Regions from separate parts of the Burkholderia sp. Bp9016 genome, predicted to be linked through region 1. Evidence: riboswitches for the same ligand, from Rfam matches in the RefSeq annotation. Region 1 holds a riboswitch; each other region holds the start of a gene.
The links. A riboswitch is a leader RNA that binds a small molecule or an ion and turns the genes downstream of it on or off. The one in region 1 is predicted to bind cobalamin.
Positions count from the first base shown of each region.

Region 2: another riboswitch for cobalamin. It lies ahead of cobA (uroporphyrinogen-III C-methyltransferase); the one in region 1 lies ahead of DIE13_RS30600 (HoxN/HupN/NixA family nickel/cobalt transporter).
Region 3: another riboswitch for cobalamin. It lies ahead of DIE13_RS25320 (TonB-dependent receptor domain-containing protein); the one in region 1 lies ahead of DIE13_RS30600 (HoxN/HupN/NixA family nickel/cobalt transporter).

Region 1 covers NZ_QTPY01000041.1:285-5,735, forward strand. The annotation lists gene DIE13_RS30585 (chloride channel protein) at 1-1,267, shown strand, start outside; gene DIE13_RS30590 (BspC domain-containing protein) at 1,324-1,728, shown strand; gene DIE13_RS30595 (hypothetical protein) at 1,896-2,288, opposite strand; gene DIE13_RS30600 (HoxN/HupN/NixA family nickel/cobalt transporter) at 2,688-3,749, opposite strand; cobalamin riboswitch at 3,786-3,929, opposite strand; gene DIE13_RS30605 (DUF2946 domain-containing protein) at 3,959-4,477, shown strand; gene DIE13_RS30610 (hypothetical protein) at 4,585-5,451, shown strand, end outside.
Region 2 covers NZ_QTPY01000002.1:60,847-66,297, forward strand. The annotation lists gene cobN (cobaltochelatase subunit CobN) at 1-1,619, opposite strand, end outside; gene cobW (cobalamin biosynthesis protein CobW) at 1,626-2,723, opposite strand; cobalamin riboswitch at 3,056-3,321, opposite strand; cobalamin riboswitch at 3,448-3,684, shown strand; gene cobA (uroporphyrinogen-III C-methyltransferase) at 3,794-4,606, shown strand; gene DIE13_RS02750 (cobalamin biosynthesis protein) at 4,606-4,980, shown strand; gene cobO (cob(I)yrinic acid a,c-diamide adenosyltransferase) at 5,015-5,451, shown strand, end outside.
Region 3 covers NZ_QTPY01000023.1:83,375-88,825, reverse strand. The annotation lists gene DIE13_RS25330 (Lrp/AsnC family transcriptional regulator) at 1-413, opposite strand, end outside; gene DIE13_RS25325 (LysE family translocator) at 528-1,166, shown strand; gene DIE13_RS25320 (TonB-dependent receptor domain-containing protein) at 1,264-3,192, opposite strand; cobalamin riboswitch at 3,495-3,689, opposite strand; gene DIE13_RS25315 (AraC family transcriptional regulator) at 3,800-4,843, opposite strand; gene DIE13_RS25310 (hypothetical protein) at 5,013-5,357, shown strand; gene DIE13_RS25305 (Dabb family protein) at 5,347-5,451, shown strand, end outside.

The DNA.
Region 1 (5,451 bases):
TCTTTGGCTTCACTATGGCGTGTTCTGGCTGGGTGCGGTGGCCGTCGGCCTCGTAGCGGTGCTTTACGCGAAGCTGATCGATTTCGGCTACGCGGTGTTTCTGGGCTATGCGGCCCAACATGCATGGTTGCCGCTGATCGTCACGCCGACGATCGGGGCGGTTACGGTCTGGCTGACGCGGAGATTCTTCGATGGTGCGGAGGGGAGCGGCATTCCACAGGTGATTGCCATGCTGCATGCTCCAGGCAACACGGCGGCGCGGTTGCTCAAGTTCCGGATCCTGATCGGGAAGATACTCGTCTCGTTCCTGGCCATTCTCGGCGGGTTCACGATCGGTCGTGAAGGCCCGACGATTCACGTCGGTGCCGCACTCATGTTCAACCTGCGGAAGTTTTATCCTCAGCGCTTTCGTGCGATTCGCCCGGGCGTGCTCGAGCACCGGCTGGCCCTCGCGGGCGCGGCGGCAGGCCTTTCCGCCGCGTTCAATGCACCGCTCGCCGGCGTCGTGTTCGCGATCGAGGAACTCACACGCAGTTTCGAGCAACGGACGAGTGGCGTGCTGATCACGGCGATCATCTTCGCCGGTATCGTATCGCTTGGCCTTCAGGGTAACTACGTTTATTTCGGCACGATCGACGTAGGCGCGCACCTGCCTCAGTCGCTGGCGCTTGCGGTCGTCCTCATCGGTGTGATCGCGGGCGTCATGGGCGGAATCTTCTGCTGGCTGTTACTCAACACGCGACGCTGGATGCCGCAAGGGCTTCAGGATTTTCGTGCAGGTCAGCCCGTGCTGTTCGGCGCGGCGTGCGGGCTGGTCGTCGCAGTCGTCGGTGTGGCGACACACGGCCATACGTTCGGCAGCGGATACGCGGAAGCCCGCGGCATGCTCGAAAGCCATACGAACGTCAGCGTCCTGTACCCGGTGTTCAAGATGGTTTCGATGATTGGCTCGTACCTGCCCGGTGCGCCGGGCGGCTTGTTTGCTCCATCGCTCGCGATCGGTGCAGGGATCGGCAATACGCTACATATTCTGTTCTCGGGCATGCAACTTCAGATGCTGATCGCGCTCGGGATGGTCGGCTATCTGGCCGCGGTCACGCAGAGCCCGATCACCGCGTTCGTGATCGTCATCGAGATGATCAACGGCCACGCACTCGTCATCTCGTTGATGGCCACGGCGCTGATCGCCAGCCGCGTCTCGCGATTTTTTGCTCCGCCGCTGTACGAAGCGTTGTCGACACGCTATTTTCCCGCTGACCACCGATGACCTTGCGGGGCATTGCTCCGGGCATCGAAGATCATTAACTGCGTTCGTCTCGACTCATGAAGGGCCTGCTGTTTATTCTCGCCACGTTGCTGCTGCTGTTTGTGTCTGTCGCACGCTTGCGCGCCGAAGATACGATTCCCGAGGATTACCGCTACCTGGCACGTATGAACGTTCGTCCGATCGTCATCGATTGTGTCGCGGAAATCGACCGATGGATTCGAACGTCGGCGAAGTACGACATGTTTCTCGCGCCTGACGTCCGGTTGCTGAGGGCCAAGGTTCGAGCTTTTCGCGGGATGGAGGATCATTCCAACAGCGAGCCGCTGGTCGATTCAACGGTGACTGTTCGCGCTTCAGCGCGCCTGCGGCCTCGTGGTGCGTGGCTCCCCGTGACTGCGAAGTGCAAAATCTGGCGTGCACACGTGGTGAGCGTCATGCTGAAGCCGTCGGATTTGCGGTGACGGGTTCATCGATCCTGAACTGCAACCGCTACCCGGGTATTCGCGAGCAGTGATGTATCGGCGCCACTATCCGGCGGGATGACGATGATGGTCGCGTGTTGTGATCTCTGCGTTGGCGGGTGACCCTCGCCCATATCGGCGGATCTGTGCGGCCAAGTTTCGCGCGCTCATGATTGCGGGACGGTCGGCGTGCCTGCCGCACCATGGATCACGTGGAGATGGAGACAGCCGCGTACCATCGATAAATAGAGCCCGTCGGCACGGCGCTGACGGAAATACTCGACGTGTGAATGATGCCCGTCCGGCATGATACGCAGACCGACCGGCACGCCTCGAAAGAACGATTCGGCGCGCAGCGTAATCGTTCCGGCGCGCTCGCCGAGATGCAGTTGCCGCGTGCTCTGTTTCCACCGACGAGCGACGCAATTCGCGACTTCCGTCGCAGATATATTGGAGTTTGCAGAGAACACGGGCGACTGCCCCAATACACCCTCGCGACGAGAACACGCTATGAGGAGCACGCAGATTCCCGCGGCAATTGTCATGTGCCAAATGTTCAACGGTGTCCTCACGATTCCATGCGGCAGAAGTCGAATCCATCGGTCAAGTTGCGTCACAGTGTGACATGAAAGATGAGTGGCAGCGGTGATTTGATGACTGGATATCTCGCATGTCAAGAAGCGCTTGACGCTTCGGGCGCACCAGGCGGGAAATGCATCAGACCGTGCGGTAGTAGCAGGCGGAACGCGACGACCAGCAGTAGCAACGAGGCAACGGCGGGATTTGTCAAACGCTGCGCAAGCAGTTGACGTAAGCGGATCGAAATACACAGGCCTGACTGCGCTGTTTCGTCGTCTGATGCACCGTTGTCGGATGATGGATGTTGGTCTACTTGCCGGATGGCTACAAGGACCTTGTCGAGTCGGGGCGGAAAATATCCGCCCGCTGTTGTCGGCCAATCACGTGCGCGTCTTCAACCATTCCTCGTCGAAACGCTTGACTCGATAGATCACGATGGACGCGATCCAGCTGACTGCAAAGATAGCGATGATGATGTAGCCGAGCATGCCGAAGTTGTCGTTGAGCGTGCCGATCGCGTCCCACGGCGTACCCTTCAGGTCAAGCTGATCGGCGAGCAGGCCGAGCGCCTCGATGCCGCCGATCACAAGCGCGACCACGATCGACACCAGCGTGATCGTCATGTTGTAGTAGATCTTGCGCAGCGGCTTCTGGTAAGCCCAGCCGTAAGCGCCGAGCATCAGGTGGCCGTCGAGCGTGTCGACGAGCGACATGCCTGCGCTGAACAGGACGGGAAAGACCATGATGGCCCACGGAGACAGGCCCTTCGCCGCCTGTGTCGCGGCGATGCCAAGCAGGCTGATTTCGGTCGCCGTGTCGAAACCGAGGCCGAACAGGAAGCCGATCGGGTACATGTGCCAGCTCCGCGTCACCAGCCGGAACAGCGGGCGGAACAACCGCGCGAGAAAGCCACGATCGGCGAGGAGCATGTCGAAATCGTCGTCGACGTATGCGCCGCCACTGCGGATGTGACGCCAGGCGCGGTAGATGCCGCGCAGGATCATGAGGTTCATCAGCGCGAGCGCGAACAGGAAAAACGCTGAAACGGCCGTGCCGATGATGCCGCCGATCGCCTTGAAGTTGTCGAACCGGCTCTGGATCGCCGTGGTCGCGAGTGCGACCGCGATCGATGCAAGTACGACGACGGTCGAATGGCCAAGCGAGAAGAAGAACCCTACCGCGACCGGCCGTTTTTTTTCCTGCATCAGCTTGCGCGTGACGTTGTCGATCGCGGCGATATGGTCGGCGTCGACCGCATGTCGGAGTCCAAAGCCGTATGCGAGCATCGCGGTGCCGAGCAGGACCGGATAGGCATGGAACGCCACCAGGGCCCATACCCATGCAAACACGTTGATGGCGATCAGCACGCCATAAATGCCCAGCAACTTCCGCCGTACGCTGGCGTTCGAGTCGTTGAAAATCTGAGTGAATCGGTCAAGCATCGAGAATCTCCCGGAAAGCACGCGTTCCGAATGGTGAAAGGGCAGGTGCACAACGAGGTCTGGCTTCGGGATCGACTGCGATTGCAAACGCCGTCCCGATACAGTGGCGCGACCGTACCGGAATCTCACCGGTTTCCCGTTGTGTCTGCGTCAAGAGAAATCAACTCCGCTTATACCGCGCGGAAACCGAAAAGTCGATTCCGTTCGTGATGGTGCTCGAGCCGATTTCTTTCACATTACATTCGGAAATATCGCATTCGTTTACTGAAATATTTCGGGAGCTTGATCCTTTTCCAGCATGGCATAATCGCCGTCCGTCACGTCCCATGTCATCGTCTCTGCGCGTCATGTACGTCGCCCGTTTCCGCAAACCCGGCAGCCTGATCGGATTGATTGCAATCCTGATGATGGCGCTCGCCCCTGCGGTTTCGCAGATGATGATGTCGCGTCACCAGCTCGTCGACGCACTGACCGTCTATTGCACCGCAAGCGTCGACGAAGTGTCGGCCGCACATGACGGCAAGCCGTCGCACGCGGCAAAGACGCACTGGCAGGCTTGTCCCTATTGCAGTTTCTTCGCTCACGCGACTGCGTTGCCGGGGCACGCCGTCGTGCTTGCCACTCTGCGTCCCGGTTCGCAGAGGCCGGTCGTATCGGCCTCGAATCCGGCTCGCATCAGCCTCGTCCACACGGTCGCGCAATCCCGTGCGCCGCCCGCATTCTCCTGATTTCGTCTGATTTTTCTGCCTGAAAAATTGCCGCCCGCGAAGCGCGAGGCGGCGAGTCGTCGCGCGTACGCGCGACGATATCGAACGACAACCGGAGAACACACGACATGCCTCGTAATACCGAACGGCGCGCGCTTCGCGCATGCGCCGCGCTGCTGGCCACCTGCGCCGGCCTTTCCCATGCTTCTTTCGCCAATGCGCACGCCGTGGTCGGCGACCGCGTCTTTCCTGCCACGATGACAGTGGACGACCCCGGTGTCGGCGACGAGTTCGACATGCAGTTCGGCCATATCAAGTCGCCGGACGACAACGGCGACAACATGAACGTCAATACCGTGTCGTACGAGTGGGACAAGCTGATCACCAAGAACCTCGCGTTCAGCGTCGCCAGCCAGTACGTGTCGCAGAACGATCCGAACGGCGGTTCCGCGAAGGGCTGGGATAACGTCACGCTCGGCGTGAAGTACCTCGTCTACACGAACGCCGCGCACGAATTCATGGCGTCCGTCGGCCTGGAAACCGAGATCGGCGGCACCGGCGCGAAATCGATCGCGAACGCGTACTCGACATTTACGCCGACCGTCTACCTCGGCAAGGGCTTCGGCGATCTGCCCGCGTCGCTCGGCTATCTGCGCCCGCTCGCGCTGACGGCCGAACTCGGGCCGAACCTGACCACAGCGTCGTCCGACCAGGGGCCGAACTCGTTCGGCTGGGGCTTGACGCTGCAATACAGCATCCCGTACCTGCAGCAGCAGGTGAAGAACCTCGGCCTGCCGCAGCCGCTCAGCAACATGGTGTTCGTCGTCGAGGCGCCGATGAGCACATGCACGGCGGGTGCGTGTTCAGGCCAGACGACCGGGACGATCAACCCGGGCGTACTGTGGCTCAACCGCTACGGACAATTCGGCGTCGAGGCGCAGATTCCCGTTAATCGGGCATCGGGCAACCATGTCGGCGTGATCTTCGACGCGCAT
Region 2 (5,451 bases), on a different contig from region 1:
CGCAGCCAGAAATAGAACGCGAGATACGCGTGCGGGGGCACGAGGTCCGCATCGTGGTAGCTCGCATAGTCGTTCTCGTCGCGCGAACGCGACGGCTGGATGCCGACGAACACGTTGCCCGCGCGCCAGCCGGCGATCGTGAAGCGCCCCTGCCGCAGCGTCGGGTCGGCTTCGGGCGGCCCCCAGCGTTCGTTCAGCGCGTCGCGCACCGCGGCCGGCAGCCGCGCGAAATGCGCGACGTAGTCGGCCAGCGCGAGACTCTGGAACGCCGGGCGCAGTGCGTGCACGGCCGGGTCGTTGGTCACGCCTTCGGTGAGCCGCTCGATCAGCGCGTCGCCGTCGGCCGGCAATTCGGCCACCGCGTAGCCCGCCTCGCGCAACGCCGCGAGCACGCGCAGCGCGGACGCCGGCGTATCGAGCCCGACGCCGTTGCCGATCCGCCCTTCGCTTTGCGGATAGTTCGCGAGAATCAGCGCGATGCGTTTGTCGGCATTGTCGAGCGTGCGCAGCCGGCACCAGCCGCGCGCGAGCGCCGCGACGAACGCGATCCGTTCGGCATCCGGCTGATAGCGCACGACGTCGACTTCGGTGTGCGGGCAACGATACGCGAGCCCCTTGAAGCTCACCGCGCGCGTGACGATGCGCCCGTCGACTTCAGGCAACGCGATGTGCATCGCGATGTCGCGCGCATGCAGCCCCTGGTTGTCGGCCACCCACGCGTCGCGATTGCCGCCGGACAGGATCACCTGCAGCACGGGAGCGTCGCCGGCCAGCACGTCGGGTTCGGGGCTGTCGATCGCGCCCGCCGCGAACGCGGTGGTGTTCAATACGAGCGCGACGTCATGCGTGTCGCAGAGTTGCGTGATGACCTCGCGGCTCACCGCGTCCTTCAGCGACGTGACCGCGATCGGCAGCGGATTGAGCCCTTCGCGCACGAGCGCATCGGCGAGCGCGTCGAACACGGCGGTGTTCGCGGCCTGCCAGTGCGCGCGATAGAACAGGATCGCGACGACGGGCGCGCCGGGCGTCCAGCGCGTACGCCAGTCGTCGATGCTCGCCGTGTCGCGTGCCGGGTGATACAGCGCCGCGGCCGGCAGCGGCCGCGGCGGCTCGGGCTCGTCGCCGAAGCCGAGCGTATGGAAGGCAATGCTGCGCAGCAGCGCGGCGGCGTTGTGCAGCCCGCCTTCGCGCAGGTAGCGCCACCACAGCCGGCACAGGTCCGGCGTGACCGTGCTCTTCGCGACGAGGTTCGGGTCTTCCTGCAGGTCGCCCGAGAACATCGCGAGCCGTTGCCTTTGCTTCGACGCGAGCGTCACGGCCTGCTCGATTCCGTACGGCCAGTACGCTTCGCCGCCGAGATGGTCGATCACGACCGTCTTCGCGTGGCGCAGCACGTCGTCGACATAGAAGTCGACCGACGCCGGCTGCCGCAGGAACGTGACGTTCGCGAGCCGGACGCTCGGAAAACCCGCCGGCATCGTCGGCACGACGCTCGCCAGCAGCGACAGCGTCGTGTCGGCCGAACTCAGGATCACGATGTCGGCCGGCTGCTGGTCGATCCGGACGACACCCTGCGTATCGTCGACGAAGCCGCCCGGCGTGGTGCGCAGCAGATGCATCGTGCGTTACGCCTGTTGCGTCCGGGCCGCGCACGCGGCGTCGAACGCGCGTTGCAGCGCGGCCGCGTCGAGATCCTCGCCGATCAGCACGAAGCGGCTCGCGCGCGTTTCGCCGTCCTGCCAGCGACGATCGAAATAGCTGTCGAAACGACGGCCGACGCCCTGGATCACGAGCCGCATCGGCGCACCGGGCAGCGCCGCGAAGCCTTTCGCGCGGTAGATCGTGTGCGTCTCGACGACACGTTGCAGCGCGGCGATCGTCGCTTCGCGCGAACCCGCATCGCCCGACACGACGACCGAATCGAAATCGTCGTGATGGTGGTCGTGGTCGCCGTCGTCGGCCGAGCCGTGATGGTCGTGACGCAGATGGATGGTTGCCTCCGACGCGGATTCGAGCCCGAGCAGCATCGCGAGATCCAGTTCGCCGCGCGTCGCGCGCACGATCTTCACCTGCGGCGGGATGTCTTCGCGGATCGCGGCTTCGACTTCCGCGAACTGCGCGTCGCCGACGAGGTCGGCCTTGTTCACGATCACGAGATCGGCCGACGACAGCTGGTCGGCGAACAGTTCGTGCAGCGGCGATTCGTGGTCGAGATTCGGATCGGCGCGACGCTGCGCGTCGACGGCCTGCGGGTTTGCCGCGAACTGGCCGCTCGCGGCGGCCGGCCCGTCGACGACGGTCACGACCGCGTCGACCGTGAAGCTGTTGCGGATCGTCGGCCAGTTGAACGCCTGCACGAGCGGCTTCGGCAACGCGAGGCCCGAGGTCTCGATCAGCACGTGGTCGATGTCGGCGCGGCGCTCGACGAGCGCCTCCATCACCGGATAGAACTCTTCCTGCACGGTGCAGCACAGGCAGCCGTTCGCGAGTTCGTACAACTGGCCCGCCGCCTCGCCCTGAGCGCCGTCCGCGCCGTCTGCGTCCTCGCAGCCGATGCCACAGCCCTTGAGGATTTCGCCGTCGATGCCGAGCTCGCCGAACTCGTTGACGATCACCGCGATGCGGCGGCCTTCGGCGTGCTGCAGGATGTGGCGCATCAGCGTGGTCTTGCCGCTGCCGAGAAAGCCCGTGACGATCGTGACGGGAAGCTTGCGTAGGGACATGGTAGATCCTGTGTCGAGAATGGAATCAGGCCGGGATCGTCGCGTCGGATGCGGCGCGGCATGTCAGCTGGCGGATCGCGGGAAGGTCGTGGCGCAGTCCGGACGGACGGCCGCGGAACGGACGGAACGACGAATCGGACATGACGCTTCCTTGCGAACGGTCGACATGGTGAATGCCAACACGGCCGTCGTGGGCCCTGCTCCCGCGCTGCCTGCCGTTCGTCGCGCCGGCCCGGGCGCGCAGGCGCGGCGGGCCAATCGGCGAAGAAAGCGGGAAACGCTCGGGCGTCGGGCGTGCTGCGGCCGTGGACGATGCGCCGCCTCCCCGCGGCGCTGAACCCCAACGTTTCGGCCGGTATCCGGGCTGACGAACACGCCGCTTCGCCTTCCCGGATGCACGCGGCATCCAGTGGCGGTCGTCCGCATGCGGCTGGCATGCGGCGAAGCGGCGCTGCATCGCGCTGGGCGCGACGCGTTCGCTTACCGTTGCGGGGGCAGCACAGGTTGGCTCGACTGCGGCGCAGTCACGCTCCCTGTTTCCCGTTTAACTGCGCGCGCCGGAGGAGCGCGCGCGAGCACCAAAACGCGTGCGAGTGTAGGCGGCGGTGCGGGGAGCGTCAAGGCGAAACGGGCTACCGCGGGATGTTCGGCACGGCCGCGGCACCGTGCGGGAAGCCGCATCCGGCGCCCGCGTGACGGGTTCGCGCGAATCGGTCGCTGTGCTATCGTATGCGCCGCGTTCGGTGCTCGCACGCGCATTTGCGCGCATGCAGTCAAACGGGAAACAGGAGGCGAATGTCCGCCCGGCCTGTGCTGTCCCCGCAACGGTACGCCGCCCGCGCGCCGCGCTTGCCGCGCGCGCGCCCAGGCCGCCCGCGATGCCACTGCCCTTCAGCGGGCGGGAAGGCTGCGGCCTGGCAAGCGGCCAGCCCGGATACCGGCCGACGCAAGGGGCGAGCCCGATGCTCGCCGAACGCCCGGTCCGCGGGGGACGGATGGGGTGCGTATTCCGCCCGCGCTCGCGCGGGCTTCGCTCGATCGATCATGTCTTGCCTGTCCGTCGGCAGCCGATGTGCCGCCCGCTTTCCCCTTTCCACTGCTTCGACACGGTGCGCGCCGTGCCGCCCGCGATGAGCCGCGCATGGCTCGTCGGCGCCGGCCCGGGCGATGCCGATCTGCTGACGCTGAAGGCCGTGCGCGCGATCGCCGCGGCCGACGTGCTGCTCGTCGACGATCTCGTGAACCCCGACGTGCTGTGCCACGCGCGCGCCGACGCGCGCATCGAGCATGTCGGCAAGCGCGGTGGCCATGCGTCGACGCCGCAGGACGCGATCGTCGCCGCGATGCTCGCGCACCTGCGCGCGGGCCGCAGCGTCGCGCGGCTCAAGGGCGGCGATCCGTTCGTGTTCGGCCGCGGCGGCGAGGAATTGCTCGCACTCGGTGCGGCCGGGTTCCCGGTCGAAGTCGTCAACGGCATCACGGCCGGCATCGCCGCGCCGGCCGCGCTCGGCATTCCCGTCACGCATCGCGGCGACGCGCAGGGCGTGATCTTCGTCACGGGCCACGGTGCGGGCGCCGACGAACCCGACTGGCGCGCGCTGGCCGCCACGCGCATGACGATCGTGATCTACATGGGCATTCGCCGGCTCGACGCGATCGCGGCCGCGCTGCGCGACGGCGGGCTGGCCGGCGACACGCCGTGCGCGGCGATCGAGAACGCGACGCGTGACGGGCAGCGGCACGTGCTCGCGACGCTCGATACGGTGGTCGAACGCGTCGGCGCGACCGGTATCGGCTCGCCGGCGATCGTCGTGATCGGCCGGGTCGCGGCGCTTGCCGACGACCCGGCGGTGCGCGCGGCGCTCGGCGGTAGCGGCGCGTGATGCGCGTCGCGCTCGGCGTCGGTTTCCGCGCGGGCGTGACGGCCGCACAACTCGATGCCGCGATCCGCGCAGCGCTCGCGCGTTACCCGGCCGTCGAGCCGGCCGTCGTCGCGACGCTCGCCGACAAGGCCCGCGCGCGTGCGCTGCGCACGCTGTGCGCGCGGCGCGGCTGGCCGCTCGTCGCATTCGACGCGGCGCAGCTCGCGCATTGTCCCGAACCGGCGCCGAGTGTGCCGTCGGCGGCCGCGCTTGCGCGTTTCGGCGTCGCCGGCGTGGCCGAACCCTGTGCGCAGCTCGCGGCGCCGCATGGCCGGCTGCTCGGCCCCAAATCCATCCTGGGCGGCGTGACGGTTGCACTCGCCGGCCCGCTCTGAACCCTTTGTTTCGCTTTCGACAGGACGACTCCCGATGAAGACCGATGCCGAATCCCATCAACGGATGACCGAACGCCGCCGCGCCGGCCATGAAAAGAAGCAGGCCGCCGCCACGCACGAGAAGGGCCTGCTGATCGTCAACACCGGCAACGGCAAGGGCAAGAGCACGGCCGCGTTCGGCATGGCCGTGCGCGTGCTCGGCCACGGCATGCGACTCGGTGTCGTGCAGTTCATCAAGGGCGCGCTGCACACGTCCGAGCGCGATTTCCTCGGCGCGGTCGCGGAGTGCGACTTCGTGACGATGGGCGACGGCTATACATGGAACACGCAGAACCGCGACGCCGACATCGCGACCGCCCGCAAGGGTTGGGACGAGGCGCGCCGGATGATCGAAAGCGGCGAATACCGGATGGTGATCCTCGACGAGCTGAACACCGTGCTGAAGTACGAATACCTGCCGCTCGACGAAGT
Region 3 (5,451 bases), on a different contig from region 1:
GCCGGCAGCGGCGTCGACATCACGATCGACGTGCGGGTTTCGCCGTACAGGTTGATGCGCTCGATCAGCTGTTCGAGGTGCGCCATGCCCGTGGCCACGAACCGCATCACGTAGGAATCCGCGCCGGTCACGTGATGGCACTCGACCACTTCGGGAATCGTCTCCAGCAGCGTCAGGAATTTCGCCTTGGCCGGCTGCGGCACCGTGATGCCGATCAGCGCGCTCACCGCGTAGCCGGCCGCGGCCGGATTGACCCGCGCCGTGTAGCCGTCGATCACCCCGATCGATTCGAGGCGCTTCACGCGTTCGGTCACCGCCGGCACCGACAGATGAACCTGACGTGCCAGCTCCGTGTAGCTGATGCGGCCGTTGGCCTGCAGCAGCGCAAGTATCTTCCAGTCCAGATCGTCCATGGCGGTGGAGTTTTTAAGGTAAAACAGCCATTTTTCCTTAAAAACCGGCTTCAGCGGCGATCGGACTTTCCCTACGATGCCGGTATCCCCCTTGCCTGACACGAGGAGTCGGCCATGCTGTTCATCAAGTCCGTCGTGATCGGCTTGTCGATCGCGGTGCCGGTCGGCCCGATCGGCATGCTGTGCATCCAGCGCAGCCTGACCCGCGGCTTTCGCGCAGGGTTCGCCACCGGCATCGGGGCCGCCTGCGCGGATGCGATCTACGGGCTGCTCGGCGCGCTGGGTGTCGCGGGCATCGCCACGGCGTTCCCGATGCTGACCGTCGCGCTGAAAATCGGCGGCGGCGCGTTCCTCGTGTGGCTGGCGTGGTCCATCGCGCGTCAGCCACCGGCCGTGGCGGCCGTGCAGCGCGACGGGCCGCGTACGACCGTGCTGCGCGACTTCCTGACGACGTTCGGCCTGACGTTGTCGAACCCGATGACGATCGTGTCGTTCATCGGGATTTTCGCGGCGCTTGGGCCGCTGTCGGCGGCTCGGGAAGGCGCGATGCGGATGTCCGTCGCGCCGATGGTCGCCGGCGTGTTCGCTGGGTCGGCGGCGTGGTGGCTGTGTCTGAGCGGTGCGACCGCCGCGTTACGCACGAAGATGTCCGGCGCGTTCATGCACGGGCTGTCGCGTGTGTCGGCCGTCGTGATCGCGGGGTTCGGCGCGATCCAGTTGATTGCGGGCGTGCGCGGCGTCGTGGGGTCGTGAAGGTCGACTGCGGTTCGCTGCGAACGCATTCGATCCATCTGAACGGCTCCGCATCGGCGTCCGTGATCGCGGGCGCCGATGCGTGGGCAGCCGGGCGTCAGAACGTGTAGCTGACCTTGCCGAACGCGGTGCGGCCGAGCGTGTTGTAGCCGTACGCGGTCATGTACTGGCGGTCGAACAGGTTCGACAGCGTCGCCGATACCGTCAGGTGCGCGTTGATCCTGTACGACGCGCGCAGGTTCACCGTCAGGTACGACGGCAGGTAGGTCGTGTTCACCGGGTCGTCGAACGTCGTGCCGCCGTAGTTCAGCGACGCGCCCGTGCTCAGCGCGTGCAGGTGCAGTTCGTCCCACGTGTGGTCGACGCTCACGCTGACCGTCTGGCGCGGCCGGCGGTTGAGCCAGCTGTCGTTGGTCTCGTCCTGCGGGTCCAGCAGGCCGATCGCGATGCTGACCGGCGTGTAGCGGCCAATCGTCCCCTTGTACGACAGGTCAATGCCGCGGATATGCGAGCGGCCGATGTTCATCGGCGAGAACGTCGCGGGGTTGTACGCGATCAGGTTGTGCACCCGCGTGTCGTAGATCGCGGCGGTGAACGTGCCGTACGACGTGTTCGCGTCGAGCGCGGCCTCGATCGAATCGCTGCGCTCCGGGCTCAGGTCCGGATTGCCGTAGCCGGGGTAGTACAGGTCGTTGAAGGCCGGCAGGCGGAACGCGTTGCCGTACGACACCCGCGCCGTGTACACCGGTGTGATCGCCCACGACAGGGCCGCGTTGCCGGTGTTTACCGACTGGCCGGCGATGATTTCATGACGGCCCGCGACGAACATCGTCACGTTGCCGAGCGTTGCCGACTGATGCAGCGAGAACGCGGAGTCGTTGCGCGTCGGTACGCCGTCCGGAATATCGATCGGCAGGAACGCCTGTTCGCGCGTGAAGTCGTAGGCGAGCTTCGTCTCGCCCGACAGCGGCAGGCCGAACAGCTGGAACCCGTGCTCCTGACGGGTCAGCGACGTCGACGAAGTGATGCGCTGCGAGTTGATCTGGTCGGTCGGGATGGTCGGGGCGCTCGCGTACAGGAACTGGCGGTCGTTCGCATAAGCGAACGACTGGTCGAATTGCGTATCGGGCGTGATGTCGAGATGGAATGCGATGCCGGTCGTCAGCTGATGATCGAGCTGGCGGTTCGCATAGCCGGCGTTGTCATAGGACAGGTCGGAGCGGTGATACAGCGCAAACGTCGAGATCGACCAGTTGTCGCGCGCGTAGCCGAGGCGCGCATCGAGGTCCTGCGCGTGATACGGATTGCGGCCGTCCTCGTGGTACGGCAACACGGGCCGCGTCGCGTCGATGCCGGCCGTGTTGTAGTCGTGCAGCCCGAGCGAATACGTGAGGCCGCCCAGTGCCGCGAGCGGGCCGGTCGACGGCACGGTGCCCGACGTGCGCAGCTGCGTGTCGAACGTCTTGTTCGAGCCACCGCCGAACGACACGGTGGTCTGGTTCGGCTGGTTGGCCGCGCGGCGCGTGAACAGTTGCACGACGCCACCCATCGCGTTCGCGCCGAACGACGCGGCGGCCGGCCCCGAAATCACTTCGACGCGCTCGAATGCCTCGGTCGGCAGGTCCGCCCACGGCGCGATGCCGGTGGTCGGCGAGCCGATCCGGATGCCGTCGATGAACACTGCGACCTGGCTGGCCGACGAGCCGCGGATGCTGACCGACGCGGACGAGCCCGGGCCGCCGTTCTGCGAGACGGTGACGCCCGGCAGTGTCGCGAGCGCCTGCGTGATGCTCGGATCGCTCGGCGACAGCCGGTCGAGGTCGGTGCGCGTGAGCACCTGCGTCGATGCATAACGCTGGTCGAACGACTCGGGCAGATGGCGCGTGTCGGTCACGCTGATCGACGGCAGGTCGGCGCCGTCCGTGGTCTGCGGCGGCTGCGGGGTCGCCGTGTCGCCGGCGGCGTGGGCGATCGGGGAGAGCAGCGCCGTGGCGGCGGACGTGGCAAGGAGGTGGCGAAGGTTCATAAGGCAGCGAGCGTGATGGTGTTGCGTACAGCGAGCGTAAGCGGGGCGCGGCGAGTACCGCGTTCGATCTTGTGGGTTTATCGCGAGACCGGACAGCGTGGCCGGTCGTCGCGCAGGACGACGCGGCAGACGTGCGCGGACACGCCGCGCATGCCGGTGGCATGTCGGCGCGACGCTTCCGGCATGGAAGCGGATTCGGGAAGATGGGACATCGGATGGGTCCTGAGGTCGGGCCGTCCATGCAACGAGCGACCGCCAAAGGCGGCGCGTGGCGCATCGGGACACCCCGCCCGGTGCGGCTGCTTGGACCTCGGGTCGATGGCAGGTCTCCTGGCTCGCGGGTCGTCATTCGCGCCGGCCTTCCCGGTTTACCCAGTGGCATGCGGTGGCGCGGATTCGCCGCTTACAGTTGCGGGGGCAGCCGCAGATTCGAGGCGCGGCCTCTCCTGCGTTCCCTTTTGATCCCGTCTCTGGGAACCATCAGCGCGCAAGCGTAATGGCGCGCGCTCCGGCGCGTCAATTGCCGGTGCGAAGGAGGATGCGAAAAAACGTCACTCTCTGCCTTGTTCTTTCAAAATCCTTTCTCCCGGAGCGCGCGAATCGGGCTTCACGTCTGGTGAAACGGCATGTCGGCGGCGACGCAAATGCGCCGGAACCGGCTCGGCGCCACACCCGTCCACCGCACGAACGCGCGCCGGAACGCTTCCTCGCCACCGAAGCCGAGATGCGCGGCAATCCGCGCGATCGGCCAGTCCGACTCGCGCAGGCAGCGCCGCGCGACATCGGCTAGGCATTGCTCGCGCAACACGTGATAGCCGCTGCCTTCGGCCGCCAGCCGCCGCCGTAGCGTGGCGGAGCTGACGCCGAGCCACGTCGCCAGCTCCGCGAGCGCCGGCACCGTCTGCTCGCGCGCGAGCGCCGCGTCGAGAAAGCCGCGTACCTGCTGCGCCCATGACACGACGGCAGGTGCCGCATCGATCAGACGAAACGGAAAGTCGACAAGAAATGCGTCGAGGTCGCCCGGCTGCCGGATCACACGCGCATCGAGCCGCGCTGCGTCGAACGCGAAGCCGTAGGTTTTGCGGCCGACGTCGACCGGTGCATTGAACAGCCCGAGCAGCGGCATCGCGTCGTCGCGGCGCGGATGGCCGAGCCACACTTCGTCAGGCCGCAGCGGCTGCCCGATGAGCCAGCCGAACAGTTGCAGATAGCAGAACAGGCCGGTCAGGTCGACGAGACACGCGGCCGGGCTGCGGGTGCGACGCAGCGAATCCATCCGGAACGTCGCGCGGCCGTCGCGCACCGCGAGCGACAGCATGCCGGCACGCGGTGTCAGCATCTCGCAGAACTCGGCCGCGCAGCGGATCGCATCGGCGAGCGTTGCACAGCTGAGCAGGCAACGACACATCAGGTCGACTTCCTGCTTGCGCATCGGCGGATGACCGTTGCCGCGCGCGACCTGCGCTTCGAGCCGTTCGATCGCGTCTCGGTATAGCGCGACAAAGCCGCCGGGCGTCGCGGCGGCAACCGCGACGGCGGGCAATGTGTGCGGTTGCGCCGACGGCGCGCCGCTGCGCATCAGTTCGTCGAGCAGGCGTGCGCCGAGGCCCGGCAGCACGCGGCCGCGTGCCGGCAATGCGCGCTGTTTCATTTGCCTCCCGATCTGAGCGTTGCGACAGGGGCCGGTGAGCGGACCGATAGGGGCTCGCCGACCGTCGCCACGCAAGAATGCTATCCACGCCGGCCGCTTCCGGCCTCGCCGGAACGGCGTAGGCGGCCGGCATCGCATTCCGCCACGAACCACCCGAGACGACACGCGAATGATCCAGATCGTAGACGAAATCACGCTCGCGCCCGAGCGCATTCCCGACGTGCTTGCACTGCTGCGCGACCGCTATTTACCGGGCCACGCGGCGCGCGGACTGACGGCGGCCGGCCGCTGGGTGTCGCCGCCCGTCGCGGTGCCGGGGCAGTCGAGCACGCTGTGGCTGACATGGCAGGTTGCCGATGCGTCCGCGTACTACCGGATGCGCGCCCTGACCGATGCCGACGTGGTTGCGTTCTGGATCGCCGTCGATGCGCTGTGCGACGCGCGCCGCCGCCACGTGATGACGGACGCCGACGCGCCGCTGCCGGCCCTGACGGAGGTCGACCATGCGGCATGACACGGCGCAGGTATTCGTTTCCGCCACTGCCGACACCGGCGCAACCGAGCGCGCGCTGCGCGATGCGGCGCACGCGCTGCACGGCGCCACCCGT